2 regions of the Paraburkholderia sp. RAU2J genome follow, and region 2 is predicted to be linked to the other one. Evidence: riboswitches for the same ligand, from Rfam matches in the RefSeq annotation. Region 2 holds a riboswitch; the other holds the start of a gene.
The links. A riboswitch is a leader RNA that binds a small molecule or an ion and turns the genes downstream of it on or off. The one in region 2 is predicted to bind manganese.
Positions count from the first base shown of each region.

Region 1: it holds a riboswitch for manganese, as region 2 does, so the genes downstream of both, B0G69_RS02100 (TMEM165/GDT1 family protein) here and B0G69_RS05855 (sodium:calcium antiporter) in region 2, are expected to answer to the same signal.

Region 1 covers NZ_RBXG01000001.1:460,383-464,776, forward strand. Annotated here, with positions in the region: gene B0G69_RS02085 (phosphopantetheine-binding protein) at 1-64, opposite strand, end outside; gene B0G69_RS02090 (lysophospholipid acyltransferase family protein) at 39-833, opposite strand; gene B0G69_RS02095 (beta-ketoacyl synthase chain length factor) at 817-1,611, opposite strand; yybP-ykoY riboswitch at 2,210-2,366, shown strand; partial or broken gene B0G69_RS02100 (TMEM165/GDT1 family protein) at 2,450-3,020, shown strand; gene B0G69_RS02105 (DUF4136 domain-containing protein) at 3,239-3,937, opposite strand; gene pepN (aminopeptidase N) at 4,168-4,394, shown strand, end outside.
Region 2 covers NZ_RBXG01000001.1:1,236,547-1,240,940, forward strand. Annotated here, with positions in the region: gene B0G69_RS05850 (flagellin) at 1-682, opposite strand, end outside; gene B0G69_RS05855 (sodium:calcium antiporter) at 1,038-2,048, opposite strand; yybP-ykoY riboswitch at 2,179-2,350, opposite strand; gene B0G69_RS05860 (DUF2213 domain-containing protein) at 3,185-3,715, opposite strand; gene B0G69_RS05865 (hypothetical protein) at 3,702-4,004, opposite strand; gene B0G69_RS05870 (hypothetical protein) at 4,001-4,312, opposite strand; gene B0G69_RS40955 (hypothetical protein) at 4,309-4,394, opposite strand, start outside.

The DNA of each region.
Region 1 (4,394 bases), 780 kb from region 2:
TCAGGTCTTCCAGATCGAGCGCTTCGATCAGAAGCTGTTTAATTTCCAGTTTTAAAGAATCCATAATCGAACAGGTGCCGGGTAATGTGGGCTTCGACGGCGCTCGTCACGCTGCGCGCCGCCAGAGCCGGTGCCGTGTCATGGGCCGCGAACTGCTCGACGCCGAGCGGATCGAGCACGTTCACGCGCATCCGGAACGCGCGCGCGGGCACGTCGTACCAGCGCATCTGCCGGGTGAACGCGGGCGGATCGCAATCCATCAGCACCGGCACGATCGGCGCGCCGACCTTCAGCGCCATGTGCGCGAAGCCGCGCGAAAATGCGTGCAGCCGGTTCGGCGCGGGACTGCGCGTGCCTTCGGGAAAAATAATCATCGTGTAGCCGGCCGCGAGTTGCCGTGCGCCCGCTTCGATCAATTCGGTGGGGTCCGCGTTGCTGACGTATTCCGCCGCGCGCACGATCCCCCAGAAACACGGGTTGCGCCAGTGCGCGTTCTTCACGACGCAGCAGGCGCGCGGCGTGAGCGACAGCAGCACCATCACGTCGAGGTAGGTCGGGTGATTCGCGACCACGATCGCCGGGCCGCCGGCGCGCAGCGCGTCCGATCCCGACACGTCGAGTGCCATCACGCCGATGCGCCGCAACGCAGCGATCAGCGCGCGGAAAAACCAGTGGATCACGCCGCTCACCGCCCGCTGCCGCGACACGCGATGCGGCCACAGCCATGCGAGCGGAAACACCAGCACGGAAAACAGCATGCCGCACACGCCGAATATCACGAAGGCCACGCCGGTCGCGCAAAAACGCCACAGATAATCAAGCCGCGCGGTCATGCCAACTCCAGTGCCAGATGATGCCGGCGCGCTGCCAGCATGCAGGCTGGCCGGTTTCGAGGCAGTGCAGCAACGCCTGGCTTTGGGTCGCGAAGGACGCGGGCGCGGGGGTTGGAGCGATGCCGGTGCTTGCGCCCGCGCCCGGGTCGATGCCGGTTTCGCCGGGTTCGGTTGCGCCGGCTTCGCTTACGCCGCCGAGCCGCCCGGACGTCTGATCACCGGCGGCGCGTGACAGGGAGCACACCATATGCCCGGTCGCCGCCTCGCTGTCGAGCAGAATGGCGAGCGCGCCGCCCTGCACTTCGTCTTCGATCGTGCCGTAGGCGGCGTCGGCCGGTTCGTCGGCGTACACCAGCAAGACCGGCGAGTCGGACTGCGTCGCGTATTGCGCGTGCGCTTCCAGCAGCGCGTAGCCGAGTGTTTGCGCGCCGGCCGAAATCGCGCTGGCCGCCGAGCGGTCGCCGCGCGCGATACCGAACACACCGGTCATGGCGTTCAGCACCGACAGGCTGAAGGCGGTCGGCGAAACCGGTTCGCCAGCGCTGATGCTGCGCAGGATGTCGGTGGTGCGGCGCAATTCGCCATGCCGCGACGCGAACACCACCCGCACCGCGTCCTGCGCGACGCAGTCGTGCGCGACCTTCAGCGCGACTTTCGACAGCGTGCTCAGACGACGCCGCACGATCGGCTCGATAAAGCCAATATCGGGTGCGGCAGATGCGGTGGCCGGCCAGCTAGACCAGCGACCGACCGGAATGGTCCAGTGCAGATCGGGCATATCGGTGCTTGCGCGTTCAAACGGGGGAGAGGCTCAGGCGCCAGACGGAACACAAATCGTCACGGCCTGCACGCGCCGCGCGGATCGGCGATCTCCAGCCGGTGGGCAATTTTCTTATAGGGTCGCGCATTAACGGCACTTGGCCCTAATTGTTAGAGGCCTGTGACGTTTAGTCAGATGAATCGTCCGAGGCGCTCCTGGTCGCCGGAATCATACTGAATATTCTGGATTAAATCAGCCACAAAAGACGTATCCATCTGTATCCGTATCGCCGGTGCGACAGGTGGCTGAACCGCGCCGAACCGCCGGATCGACATTTGCGCTCCGCGCCGCGATCCCGCTGAAAGTCCCTTCCGGTATGTTTCGGTTCGAGCCGGCGGCCCGGTCGAAAACGCGCGATCTGCGCGAATACTTTCATTCGACTTTCTTCAGAGGTGTTTCAGATCCGAACATTTGCACACAGGCCAAGCGTTATGGCGGGCCTGGTATGCGATAAACATCCCGGGCTCAACCCGCTCATCGCCGATCCGCCTGAGCAAACGCCGCGGCCGCCGCGCAGCCCGCTCGCGCAATCAGACACATCCCTGCCTGCTGTACTCCGTCGCTCATTGGGGAGTAGCCGCCCCGCGCCATGTCCGCACCGCTGTACCCGGTGCGTCGAACGTGCGGTTCGCGGGGGCGCCTGTCAACAGACTTGGCCTGCATGGCCATGGCAGCCGTAGCCTCTGGCCTGGCGAGACCGATGATCCAGACGCGCCGCAACAGGGCCCGGCGTGTCGTGGGTCGTGGGTCGTGGGTCGTCGCTCGTTCACATCTCGGCCCGAAAAACCCCACAATCGTGAATCACGCTTTTCTCATTTCGACCGGAGCGGTCGCGCTCGCCGAAATCGGCGACAAGACACAACTGCTCTCGCTCGTGCTCGCGGCCCGCTACCGCAAACCCGTACCGATCATTCTCGGCGTGCTAACCCGCGACCCTCATCAATCACGCGGGTGCGGGTGCGCTCGGTGCCTGGCTCGGCTCGCTGGTGACGCCAACCATCATGCGCTGGGCGCTGGCCGCCTCGTTCATCGCGATGGGCCTGTGGATCCTTGTGCCGGACAAGCTCGACGAGGACGAAGCCAACACGAACCGCACGCACTTCGGTGTCTTCGGCGCGACCGTGGTGGCGTTCTTCATCGCGGAAATGGGCGACAAGACGCAGATTGCGACGGTCGCTCTCGCCGCGCGCTTTCACGATTTCTTCGGCGTGGTGGCAGGCACCACGCTCGGCATGATGATCGCCAACGTGCCGGCGATCCTGCTCGGCGACCGCTTCGCCCACCGCCTGCCGACCGGGCTCGTGCACGGCATCGCGGCAGTGCTGTTCGTGGTGCTGGGGGCGATGGCGTTGTTTGGCGTCGGCGTTGAGGCGGCGCTCGGGCGACGTCTGTGCGGTCTTCGGGCGGCACTGCGCGCTCGGGTGCGTCGCACTAGCGTTGCGCTTCGCTGCATCGGCCAGCCTGTAAAACTCCAGATCGCGTGAGACGTTTTGCTTCTCACGACTGCACAAACAGAACGGCCCGGCAGGGATAACCCGCCGGGCCGCTCTTTTTGCGCTTCAACCTGCGCCACGCTGCCCGTCACCTACTCCGCCGCCTTGGCGCCCGACGCCGGAGCCGGCACCGCGGCCGGCGCGCCGCCGTTCGCGACCACTTCGTTCGCCGGGCCGCCGCCTTGGCCGCGCGGAATCTTCACCGTATGCACAGCGCCATTGCCGAGCGGGAAATCGGCCAGCGCGCTGCGCGCCAGATACGGCATCGCCCTCACCAGCGACGACTCGCCGCCCGAGTTGCGGGCCGTCACGTTGTAGACCTCCTTGCCGGTCGCGCGCTCGGTGATCCGTATGCCCAGCAGATGCGTGAAAATCGGATAGGTCTGGTTCACATATGTGGCCGGATACGGACCCCACGGTCCCCACGGATCGAACGGGCGGCCCCAGTACGGCGACGGCCACGGGTTGTAGTACACCGGTTCAGCAACCGTCACCATGTCCGAGCGGATGCCGTACGAGAGTCCGACCAGATAGCGCGCTTGTGCGCCGTCGACTTCACGGAACGCGTGCGCCGCGAGTTCGCTGGCGACCATGCGCTCGTAGGTGGCGAGTTCGAGATTGCTCTGCTGATCCGGCGCCCGCGTGAACGCGAAGGTGCGGGTGGCGTCGCTGCCGCTCCAGTCGGAGAATGCCGTGACCTGAGTCGTCACGTAGGTCGTGCAGCCGGACAGGAGCACCGCCAGCACGGCCAACAGCAGCGTGGCGCGGCGGGTCCATCGATCGATATTCATGGTCTACCTCGTGAGGCCTTTGAATTGCCCATTATCGCCAGTGATGACCGGCTGCGTCGAACGTGCACGCGGCTTTTTCACGCGCGGGTGCCCGATAAGACGCTGACCCCGCGAGCCGGTAAAAAGTTCGCTCCGCACGATTGCCCGAGGCTTTGTACAATGGCCCGACCAGCCCGGCTTGCGTGCCCTTCGCGCGCCTGACCGCTCGAGTACCAACACTACAGAACGCCATGGCCGATACCGCAACGCCCAATGTGATCCGCCGCGCCGATTACGCGCCGCCCGCCTTCCTGATCGACACCGTCGCGCTGGAGTTCGATCTGGTCCCCGAACGCACGATCGTCAGGAATACGATGCGCGTGCGCCGCAACCCGGAGGCGTCCCGCGCCGCGCATCTCGAACTGATGGGCGAGCAACTGGAGTTCGTCGGCGCGCAAATCGACGGCCAGCCGTTCGC
Region 2 (4,394 bases):
TGGATGCGTCGGTGATAGCGTTGCCGTTTTGGTCCGTGTACGAGACCGCGCCCTTGGAGGTATCCCACGAAGCCGTGATCGACGAGATGCCCGGAGCCGCCGCCGCTGTGCCGGTGTTATCCAGCGAGACCGAGAACGAGCCGAGCGTGTTGCCCGCTGCCGGAACGCCGCCGCCAATCGAAGCAGCGGACATCGACTGCGAGAGATTCAGCGAGATCGACTGACCGACGTTTGCGCCGACCTGGAACGACGCACTGCCCAACGAGCCGTCGAGGACGTTCATGCCGTTGTACGTCGTTTGCGATGCGATACGGTTCACTTCCGCGACCTGCTGCGTCACTTCCTGTTGCAGTGCGGCGCGATCGGTATCGGTCATGCTGCCGTTCGACGCTTGCGTCGCGAGCTGGCGGATACGTTGCAGGCTGCTAGTCAGCGACGACAGGCCGCTCGATGCGGTTTGCACCATCGAGACGCCGTCATTCGAGTTCGACACACCTTGATTCAGACCGTTGATCTGGGTCTGCATGATGTTCGAGATTGCCAGACCTGCCGCGTCGTCCGCTGCGCTGTTGATGCGCTTGCCCGACGACAGACGCGTGATTGCTTGCGACAGTGCGCTGCCCGAGCCGGTCAGGTTCTGCTGTGCAACCAGCGAGTTGATGTTGCTGTTAATTCCGAGCATGAAAATTCTCCTGTTGGGGGCCGTCAGCCCGTTACATGCCATATAGATCAAGGCATCAGCGAACGAGGCAGCTATGTTCGTTTGCCGCCCGCCTTGTTTGTGGTAACGGCCCGTCCAGGAAAAACTTTATGGGGACAACACGCATATTCGTCGATTCGGCAGACGAAAACATCCGCATGCCGGATTGAGCAAACAAGTTGCAGATGCAGGCCTCAAGCCGGCCAGATTGCCGCCGTTAACGACCGGTCGAGGCCGCTGACAATCGGCCGCTCCCGGTGGCACCGAGCCTCGATCTGGCCGCACCGACGCTCATCGGATGGAGCACTCGAACCGGCCGACTTGCGTGGCCGCCCGCTCAACGCGTCAGCGTCACCACCAGATAAGTGACGTACAGCACGCCGCATAGAAGCAGCGCCCACACCGGCACACCGCGCTCGCGCACATTGACGCGAAGCCACGCGGCAGCGGCCAGCGTGATAACGATGCCCGTCACCACTTCGATACGCGGCGTCCACGGCGTCAGCAGAATGCCGATTGCGGGCAGCAGCGTCCCCTGAAAGACCATCGCGCCGGTGATGTTGCCAAACGCGAGCGTGTCCTTGCCGCGCCGGATCCACAAGATGCTGTTGACCTTCTCCGGCAGCTCCGTGGCGATCGGAATGATCAGCAGCGACAACAGCAGCGGCGACACGCCCACCGCTTGCGACACACCCCGCACGCCGTGGATGAACCCCTCCGCCCCCCACACCAGCAACGCGACGGCCACGATCAGTTGCAGCATGATGGTCGCGAAATTGGTCGGCATGCCGAGACGCGCCAGCAGCATCTTGCCGGGCGCTTCGGTGCCGTGCCCGGCGTCGACGAGCTGATTCGACGCGCGAAACGTCATCACCACGTAGGTCACGTAGACGCCCACCAGCGCAACACTGAAAAACGCGCGCACGACCATCTGCTCGTGCGGCACGTACATCGCCGCGGCCGCCAGCACGAACGCGCACAGGAAATAGTTGAGGTCCCGCGTGAAGCCGGTGCGCTCGGGCGCGACCCAGCCTTTGACTCCGCGCGCGCCAAGAATGGCGAGCGTCATCAGAAACGTGGACAGTGTGGAGAGCATCAGCGGCGCACCGAGAATCGCGCCGACGCCAATTTCATGGTTGACGGTGTTATCGCTCGTGCCGCCCGCGATGGCAAGCAGCGGCACGAGCGTTTCCGGCAGCGCGGTGCCGACGGCCGCGAACAGCGAGCCAGTCACACCTTCGGAGATTTTCAAACGTTCGCCGAGATGTTCGAGCGCATTGGTGAAGAGTTCGGCTGCCACCAGAATGACGAGCAGCATGATCGCGAGTTCGACAAGCAAACCGGTCATGCAAGGCTCCCGGCGCATGCGTCGAAAGCACGGCTGCTCGCTGGATGATGAGCCGATGCGAAAGCATGCGGGCAGTATGTGGGGATACTTGACGGCAACCTACGGTGATTCACAGGGCAACTCCACGGTCGGACGTATGTGACGAACCAATGACGCACCGCCACCCGTCCGACCAGAACGAGGCAGTACGTCAATGGTCTCGCCAAACCGAACCGGTCGAACGCGCCATGACCCACAGGCCAAGTATGTTGACGCGCTCTCCTTCAAAGGATGAAGGAAGGCTACTCCCCAGTGACCGGGGGATTCTAATCGCAGGCGCCGCTTTCAACAAGCTTGTGCTGACATGTCAGCGGCAGCGACGCGCGTTGGATTTTCGCGTCGTGGATAGGACGGCGGGGATTGCGAATGTGGAAATGCGAGTCGATGGAACTGAGGTCACGCCAGATCGACGACTGCGATATGCGACGAACTCAAGGATGCAGCAGAGACGGGGGGATGAAACGACGAGAAACCAGCGCCGAAATTTCGGCCAGATTTGGTGCGCCCGGCTGGGATCGAACCAGCAACCCCTGCCTTCGGAGGGAGGTAGAACGATCCGAGAGCCATATAAATCAATTACTTAGAAACGGCGCTCGATCAATTTTCCGCGTCCCTCGTCCCTCACGCGTCCTGCGTCTTTTGGGAAATTAGCTCTGAGCCGGATTGCTCAGGCACTTTATTTTACTCGAAGGGACGCAAAGAGGCGGTTTCGCCGCGCTGTATACGTATACAGAGGTTGACTGGGCCGAAGCCTCCTTTTCGAACACTGTAAGATGGACGAAAGCCGCGCGGCTGGACCGGTCGCCCGCTCCAGGTCGCCAGCCAATGTCCGGCCCGCAAACGAAGGAAAAGGCCGCAGCGCCTTTTCAGACGCGCGGCCTTGCTTCGGTACTCAGGTGATGCTGCGAAGCCTGAAGGTCACTTGCAGGCCACAGCACGACGGTATCGGCTTTGCATGGGGTGCGTTGGAGACCGATTCCGAAACAAGGCATCCGTTCGCTTCACCGCTGCGGCGAATTCCTTCCGGCGCTGCTCCTTCTCCAAGCGCTCTGCCGCCTGCTGCTGCTCGAACAAGGTTTTCATAGCACTTTCGAAACTCACGGCTGCGGCCCTCTCTTCAATTGATCCCGCCAGCTGAGCATTGCGCCGCGAACCCGACCAAGATCCACCAATCCCAAGTGCGTCGCTCGCAGCGCGGTTTGGTAATACTGAAAGTCTGTTTCTACTCCGCGATCCACCACGCTCGCCTCCATATCGTGCGTGGTTCCTGTGGACGCCAACGAAAGACCGGTCACTTTGAATTTCGTGATCTCTTCGAGCAACGCGCGGGTCTCAACCGTTACATCGGCAATCACCCATTCACCGTCGAATCGAGCGTTCGATACTCGCCCCTCGATATGGTGCGGCTCGATGACATTCCTGTGGCCTGCGATCAGAGGCAAATTCTCGATGCCGTCCAAGAACTCCACACGCCCGACTTCCTGCGGCGGATAGTAGACGTTGAACATTTGATACGCGTCTTCGCTAGGCCGTCCAATTTCACGCCCGAACGCAGGCATAATGCCAGCCCTGAACAGGCGGCAATTGGTGAATACAACGTTGCCGAGTTCCGTTCTAGTGAAGCTCATAGCCGCGCCCTTCAACCAAGTCTTCGATGAAGTTTTGATGGTCACGTTCCACGCGCATCCGAATGACGTCTGGGTGATCCACGCCCAACTCGCAAGTCTTCTCGCGGATCGCTTCTTCAATGCGCATGATTCGCGCGCCGGTCTTGTCGAAGAAATAATCGGCAGCACCTATAAGCAGCAAGATCATGTTCTTCGCATCGTTCTTGTTGGCGTCAGTGGCATCGGGACTGCGCGCGACCGATACTAAAGCGAGGATCAGTTTGTTTCGGGTGATGTGGCCTGTAATCATTTCAGCCGCCCATAAACGGTGTCAAACTCGTCCACGCGAGCAGCAGAGTCGAAGGTGCCACGGACGTTGCGGGTATCGAACGCCGCCAGCGTGTCGAGCATATACACCCGATAGCGAAAACCTGTTCCGCACATCACCTTCTGCACTTCGCTTTTGGGTCGCGCGGCCTTAACCATCGCGTCTATCGCTTCGCCGCGCTGCTTGATGCTCATGGCGGCCATGCTGCCGAAGAGCGTATCAATCATCGTTGGCTCGTCCAGCTGCTCTAACGCACCGAACAGCCGCTCCATCATAGTTTGGTCAGTCATTTCCGTTTTCCTCTCAATCGGTTAATCAGTTGCCGTGCGGCAATCACGAAAGGGTCGATCATCGCCATTACCCGGAGCGCAC